DNA from 2 places in the Bradyrhizobium sp. 192 genome. Region 2 is predicted to be linked to the other one. Evidence: riboswitches for the same ligand, from Rfam matches in the RefSeq annotation. Region 2 holds a riboswitch; the other holds the start of a gene.
The links. Region 2 has a riboswitch for cobalamin ahead of metE (5-methyltetrahydropteroyltriglutamate--homocysteine S-methyltransferase). Riboswitches for the same ligand answer to the same signal wherever they lie in the genome.

Region 1: it holds a riboswitch for cobalamin, as region 2 does, so the genes downstream of both, IVB24_RS17495 (TonB-dependent receptor) here and metE (5-methyltetrahydropteroyltriglutamate--homocysteine S-methyltransferase) in region 2, are expected to answer to the same signal.

The regions. Positions count from the first base shown of each region.
Region 1 covers NZ_CP064690.1:3,854,023-3,857,426, reverse strand. Annotated here, with positions in the region: gene IVB24_RS17495 (TonB-dependent receptor) at 1-1,255, opposite strand, end outside; cobalamin riboswitch at 1,372-1,575, opposite strand; gene IVB24_RS17490 (histidine phosphatase family protein) at 1,648-2,220, shown strand; gene cobT (nicotinate-nucleotide--dimethylbenzimidazole phosphoribosyltransferase) at 2,213-3,265, opposite strand; gene cobF (precorrin-6A synthase (deacetylating)) at 3,276-3,404, opposite strand, start outside.
Region 2 covers NZ_CP064690.1:1,645,731-1,649,134, reverse strand. Annotated here, with positions in the region: gene metE (5-methyltetrahydropteroyltriglutamate--homocysteine S-methyltransferase) at 1-1,599, opposite strand, end outside; cobalamin riboswitch at 1,699-1,894, opposite strand; gene IVB24_RS40010 (hypothetical protein) at 2,227-2,352, opposite strand; gene IVB24_RS07725 (hypothetical protein) at 2,710-2,976, shown strand; gene IVB24_RS07720 (4Fe-4S binding protein) at 2,998-3,201, opposite strand.

The sequences.
Region 1 (3,404 bases), 2.2 Mb from region 2:
GGCGCTGGCTGTGCGCGACATAGAAGCGCTCGCGATCGACCAGGTTCGTGGTGGAATTGAAGGCCTCGATTTCGTTGTTGAACCAGGTGCGCTCCGCGCCGTAACCATACGCCTGACTTTTCAGCGTCAGGTCCGGCGCCAGCTTGAGCTCGAATCCGCCGCGCAGCCACACCTCCTGCGCGACGTTACGGTTGTCGAGGACGTTGTAATTGGTGTTGAAGGTGCGGTCGTCGATGGTCACCGCGCCGAGGTTGGTTTTGTTGTAGTTCGAGACGTAATTGCCCGAAACGATCCCACTCGTCGCATGCGAACCGCTATAGGCAATCGGCACAAGCGGCGCGCCCCAATAGGCCTTGGAGCGGTCTTCGCGATACTCGATCGCGCCCCACACCTTGAGACTGTCGGAGATGCGATAGTTGAGCTGGCCGGAGACGTCGAGCATCTTGGTATTGGTATCGTCGACAAAGCCGTTGAGCGAGGAACGGCTGATATCGAAGCGGTAATCGAGGCCTTGAACGTTGGTGCTGCCGCCCGAGCCGTAATGCGCGCGGAACGAATTCAGCGAATCCCAGGAGAAATCAGCTTCGTTCCGGATCGGTCCAGTATGCGGCTGCCTGGTGACGAAATTGATGGCGCCGCCAGCGGCGCCCTCGCCGGATATCAGCGAGGCCGGCCCCTTCAGAAACTCCACCGCTTCGAGATTTGCGGTGTCCGTGATCCGCGAGGTCATGTTCTGCGGACCGATCTTGATGCCGTTGTAGAGCGTGTTGATCTGGCTGTTGGTGAAGCCGCGCATGGAGAACGCCGCGGGTTCGGCCGGATTGTCGCCGGACGTGACGCCGACCGCACCCTGCGCCACATCCGACACGGTGCGATAGCCCAGCTCGCGCATGGTCTCGGCCGAGATCACCTCGACGGTCGCGGGTATCTCGCGCACCGTCAGGCCGAGCCGCGAGGCGCTTTCGGCCACGGCGTTGCTGTTGAGCGGCGTCGGGGGTGCCTCAGTCGGCACGACGGGCTTCGGCATCGCTGCTGCGGTTGCCGGCCTGCGCGCACCCGCGCGGCGCGGGCTCTGCGCGTCCCGACCGGCCGGCCTGGCCTGCTTGCGGGATTGGGCCGGCGACACTTCGACCGGCGGCAGGGGCTCACGGGCCTGCTGCGCCAGCGCGGCGGGCAGATCGAGAGCGGCAAAGGATGTGAGCGCGGCGGACGCGAGCAGAAAGCGACGCGGTCGTACGATACGGATGGAAGACACGGTTTTGGGACCTCGGTATGACGTCAGTGGCACGTCACAGCGAACGAGGTCTCACCTTTTGGCCTTCAGGCCGTCCGATGAAGCCGAATGTCTGTACTCCCCGACCGACATCTTCGCGTGTGACCACGGCTGACGGCAGGTCTCCTGGCTCGCGGGTCGTCACCACTTCGTCGCCTTCCCGGGACCGAGCACCCCAGTGGCTTCTGACGAAGGATTCACCGCTTACAGTTGCGGGGGCAGCCACGGCGTTGGGGACAATATCCCCGCACCGTATTCCCTTTTCATCCCCTCTCGGGGAAACCGTCGCGAGCATCTAGGATTACCATCACAACAGAGTCAATGTGCCAGTTGCGGCGTTATTGCCACAACGACCAACTTCCTTGGAGATGAGCATGGAAGGCGAGACCTTCCTCTGGCTGATAAGGCACGCGCCGGTCGAGGGCGTCACAGGCACCATCCACGCTGCCGACGCGCCGGCAGATCTCGGCGATCGCGCCCAATTGGATGCCGTGCGACGGCGTCTGCCGCCGGATGCCGCGAGCTATGCCAGCCCCTCACGGCGCACGGTCGAGACGGCGCGCGCGCTGGGGCTCGAACCGGAGTTGATCAGCGAATTCCGCGAGCAGGATTTCGGCGACTGGACCGGCCATCGACACGACGAACTCAGTGCCACCGGCGACGATGCCTATGCGCAGTTCTGGAATGATCCGGCGAACGCACGGCCGCCGGGCGGCGAGAGTTTTGCGGACCAGGTCGCGCGTGTCCGGTCGGGTCTGTCGCGGATCGGCGCCGGATCGGCCACGCTCGTCGTGCATTCCGGCACCATCCGCGCCGCGCTCTGCATCGCGTTGGATCTGACACCGCAGGCTGCCCTGCGCTTCGTGATCGATCCGCTATCGCTGACCCGGATCGATCGCCTTGCGAGCGGCTGGCGCGTCGTCTCCGTCAATCAGCGGATCAGCTAGGCCTGTCAGGCACATTGGCCTGCGCAAAGGTCGCCATGTCGTTGTGGAGGCTGCAGGCGAGCCGAACCAGCGGCAGCGCAATGGCCGCGCCCGATCCCTCTCCGAGCCGGAGATCGAGGCTGATCAACGGCTGCACGTTCAGCGCGCGCAGCACCAGCCGGTGTCCCTGCTCCGCCGATTGATGCGACGGCAGCAGGAACGGCTGGCACGACGGATTGAGCCGGGCCGCGGCGAGCGCGGCCACCGATACGATGAAGCCATCGATCAAGACCGGGATGCGGCGCTGCGCGGCCGCGATGATCGCACCTGAAATCGCGGCGATCTCCAGGCCGCCGACGGCGCACAGAATTTTATCGGCCGAGGCACCCGCAACGCCGTGGCGGGCTATCGCCGCATCGATCACCCGCGCCTTGTGCGCACGGCCGGCCGCATCGACCCCGGTCCCGCTGCCAGCGATCTCCTCGGCGCTCACGCCAAGCAGGCCCGCCGCGATCGCAGCCGAAGTCGTCGTGTTGCCGATCCCCATCTCGCCGAAGATCAGGAGATCAGGCTGATGGGCTGCCGCACGCGCGACCGCGCGCTGGCCGGCCTCGAACGCAAACGCCAGCTCTGCGGGTGCGAGCGCAGCCTCGACGCTGAAATCGCGCGTGCCGCGGCGCGGCTTGTCGGTGACGATTCCTGCCATCTCGTCCTGCGCCAGCGTGCCGGCATCGACCACCTCCAGGCTCGAGCCAAGCTCGCGCGCCAGCACCGAGATCGCGGCGCCGCCGGAGGCAAAATTCGCCATCATCGCGATGGTCACGCCTTGCGGATAGGCCGAGACGCCCTGCGCGACGATGCCGTGGTCGCCGGCGAAGATGATGATCGGCACAAGCGCCGCACGCGGCCGCTCGGTCGCCTGCAAACCGGCGAGTTCGATCGCGAGCTGCTCCAGCCGGCCGAGTGCACCGGTCGGCTTTGTCAGTTGCGCCTGCCGCGCGATCGCTGCGGCGCGATGGGCCACGGAGATCTCAGGGCAGTTCTGGGTAATCCATTCGGGGAGCATGCTGCCTCACTCAACGCGCGCGCTTGAGAATGTAACTGTCCATGATCCAGCCGTGCCGCTCGCGCGCCTCTTGGCGCGCCGCGACGATGCGCGGGCCAACCTCCGCGACCGCGCCGGACATGACGACCTGGTCGGGCAT
Region 2 (3,404 bases):
GTACCGCGAGCCATAAGACTGAACCCAGCCATGCTTGGTGAAAGCGAAGCCCAACAGCTGCTCGGCAAAGTATTGAACCATGTCATTGCGCTCGAACTCACCGTGTACGAGCACGTCCAGGCCGATATCTTCCTGCCACTTCACGGTACGGGCTGTCTCCGCTTTCAGAAGCTGCTCGTACTGCGTGTCATTCAACGTTCCCCGCGCATGAGCCGCGCGCGCATTCCGGACATCGGCCGTTTGCGGGAAGGATCCGATGGTTGTCGTTGGAAACATCGGCAATGCGAACGAGACGCGCTGGACGTCGGCACGCTGGGTGAACGCGCTGCGACGGCGAAGCATGCTATCGTCGATCGCGGCGATTCGTCCGGCGACATTCGCATTGTGGATCTCGGGCGATGTTTCGCGGGTGACGGCTGCCTCCTCCGAAAGCGCAAGTTCATCGGCCACCTCGGCAGCATGGCCGGCCAGCGCTTTGCCCAATATCGAAAGTTCCTTGATCTTCTGAACTGAGAACGCCAGCCATGTCTTCAGATTGGGATCGAGATCGGTCTCTAGCTCAATGTCGATCGGAACATGAAGCAGCGAGCAGGAAGGAGCAATCTGAACACGGTGCCTGCCCAATTTTTGGACCATAGGAGCAAGTTGGTCGAGCAGCGCCGGAAGATTGGAGCGCCACACGTTCCGACCATCAACGACGCCTAGTGAGACCACGAGATCTCTACGGGTTGTGGCGACAATTGCGTCCAACTGGTCAGGTGCCCGAACCAGATCCACATGAAGCCCGGCAACGGGCAAGGCCAAGGTTGTTTCAAGATTGTCGCCGATAGCCCCGAAATATGTGGCCAGCATTATTTTAAGGGCCGGCACAACCTTTGCGAAATGAGCATAGGCCCAGCGGACAGCCGCCCGCGATGCTTCGTCGACGTCCATCACTAGGCATGGCTCGTCCAGCTGAACCCATTCAGCACCGCGCGAGGATAGTTCGCGGAGAACATCGACATAGACTGGGAGGAGCCGATCGAGCAGCGACAGCGGATTGAATGCGGGATTTGCGCTTTTGCCAAGCTTCAGGAAAGTGACTGGGCCAACTAGGACGGGGCGCGTTTGGTAGCCGAGGCTTTTTGCCTCCTCATATTCCTCGATCGGCTTTCGAGAGGAATACTTAAAGATCTGATCCCGGTGAAATTCCGGCACCATGTAGTGGTAGTTGGTATCGAACCACTTCGTCATTTCCTGAGCGGCTACGCCAGGCCCATGCTGAGCGTGACCACCGTCCTGAGCGCCACGCGCCATGGTGAAGTAGGTCTTGAGCGACACAGGACCTTCGGTCCAGCCGTAGACGTCGGGAATGGCGCCAACCATTAGGCTGGTATCGAGCACATGGTCGTAAAACGAGAAGTCATTCGAAGGAATGACGGTCGCACCGCGGGATTTCTGCCGTGCCCAATTAGCGGCACGAAGTCCACTCCCCGCCTCGAGGAGCTCGGCTTCGCTGGAGTTTCCCGCCCAGTAGCTCTCGAGCGCGACTTTGAGTTCGCGTCGTGGGCCGATGCGTGACGTCCCCAGTGTGGCAACGGGAAGCGAAAGAAAAGACATAGCTCAGACCCCATGATTGGGGCAAAGGCCATGGCGGACGCATGCAGCGAATATCGCGTGAGCGACAGCTGCTTGGCGCACACCGGGACACCCCGCCCGTGGACGATATATTGTCGAGGCAGGTCTCCTGGCTCGCGGGTCGTCGCTGCTGTCCGGCCTTCCCGAAGCCGCATGGCTTGACTTCGTTGGACAGCGGCTCGCCGCTTACAGTTGCGGGGGCAGCGCCGGCATTGCACCGGCTTCCCTCTTAGCTCCGGATCAAACGAATCCGAAGACCACGACGGCTGGCATTAGGCGCACGAGGATCGATCCGTCAACCTACTAAGTGTCGCCGCGATATTGCCCAAGCGATTGCGAGCTGTACCAGCTAGGGCACAACGGTCTTACTCCCGGCCTGGTAAAAACGCCTAGATCTGTGGAGCCTCCGCTTGTGAATGCGTCCGTCAACACCCGCTTGGCGTACTCGGATGAGCCAACGCGAGCAGAACGAACGCGGTGGGCGCTTCGACATCTGCGTGATCGCGACAAATCCGGTCTTTTCCGTCAGCAGCTTCTCGAACTCGCCCGCGAGGACGTTTGCGATCATCCTCGGCCGGCATCCGCTTGATCACAGCGCCATGAGGCTCCTTAGGAATTGTCAAGGCCGGATTGCTCCAGGATCAAACGGATGATCAGGCCGGACTGCCCGGACTGCCTGTGTTCGGCGGCCCCCGCGACGAGCCGTGAGCTCGATCGCTCCGTGGCGTTGGTCAAGATGATCTCCTTCGGTGTGCCAAGCACTTACGTGCTGAGCGACTTTGGCCGCGCATTCGTTGTTTCCGTCGCCGCTGGCGAGTAGTGCAGCCTGGACGTTGGCCTGCGCGGCATCGCAGGAACAGTTCCGGACGTCAGGATGCGCGCTAACTTGCGAAACTGGAGTAAGCAGCGAGAGCGCGGGCGGCGGGGATCCTGTTACGACCCTAGCTCCATGCACTCGTGCATCGTGACCGTGGGCAAGCGGATGCCCAGCTTCTCGTACGTCTTCAGGATCTCCGGACCGATCTCGTCGCGCGTGGAGACCGTCTCTTCGGCTTCGAAGCGACGTAGCTTTAGATATCCTGCAAGCTGATCTTGGGATATTCGACGCCCGTCCACCTCGCCTCGGCTCGTCAGCCAATGACGATAAGCCTCAACGCGACGACCTGGAGCATCGAGGCGGCCTTGTCATTATTCGAGACAAATTTGACGGTCTCCTCTGACAGAGCCCTTCGAGGGTTTCTCGGAGTCGATCAGCGCCTTAAGCTCATAACGATGTTGATCGACCTCGATGCGCCGCACGCGGAAGGCGGCCACCACAAGCTCGACATCTACTCCTTCGTGCGCGAAATCGAGCGGTGAAGCCTTCTGGACGCGGGCTGCTTATGTTGTCTTAGACGGGACACAGGTGTCAGGCACCGGACAGACCACAGCGCATTGCGGCGTGTCGGAATGGCCCTCGCACTCCGTACACTTTTTTGCATCGATAACGTAAATGTCGCGCTTGAGGCTGATCGCCGCGTTGGGACACTCGAACTCACATGCCCCACAAACGGTACATTGCGAAGCGACGATCTTGTAAGCCATGCCTTCCGACTCCTTAGGCGAGCGATGCCATTGGCGATCCCTTTCAAATGCCGTGCCAAGGACAGGCGCGCTCAATGATGGGCAACTTGCCCAATGGTGCTGTGCGGGGTCTGAGACCATGTTGCATCTGCGACAGCATGGGCCGCTTCAATATCAAGCCGTGCGAGCCCTCGGGCCCCTACTCCGATAGCCAGTCGCGACTC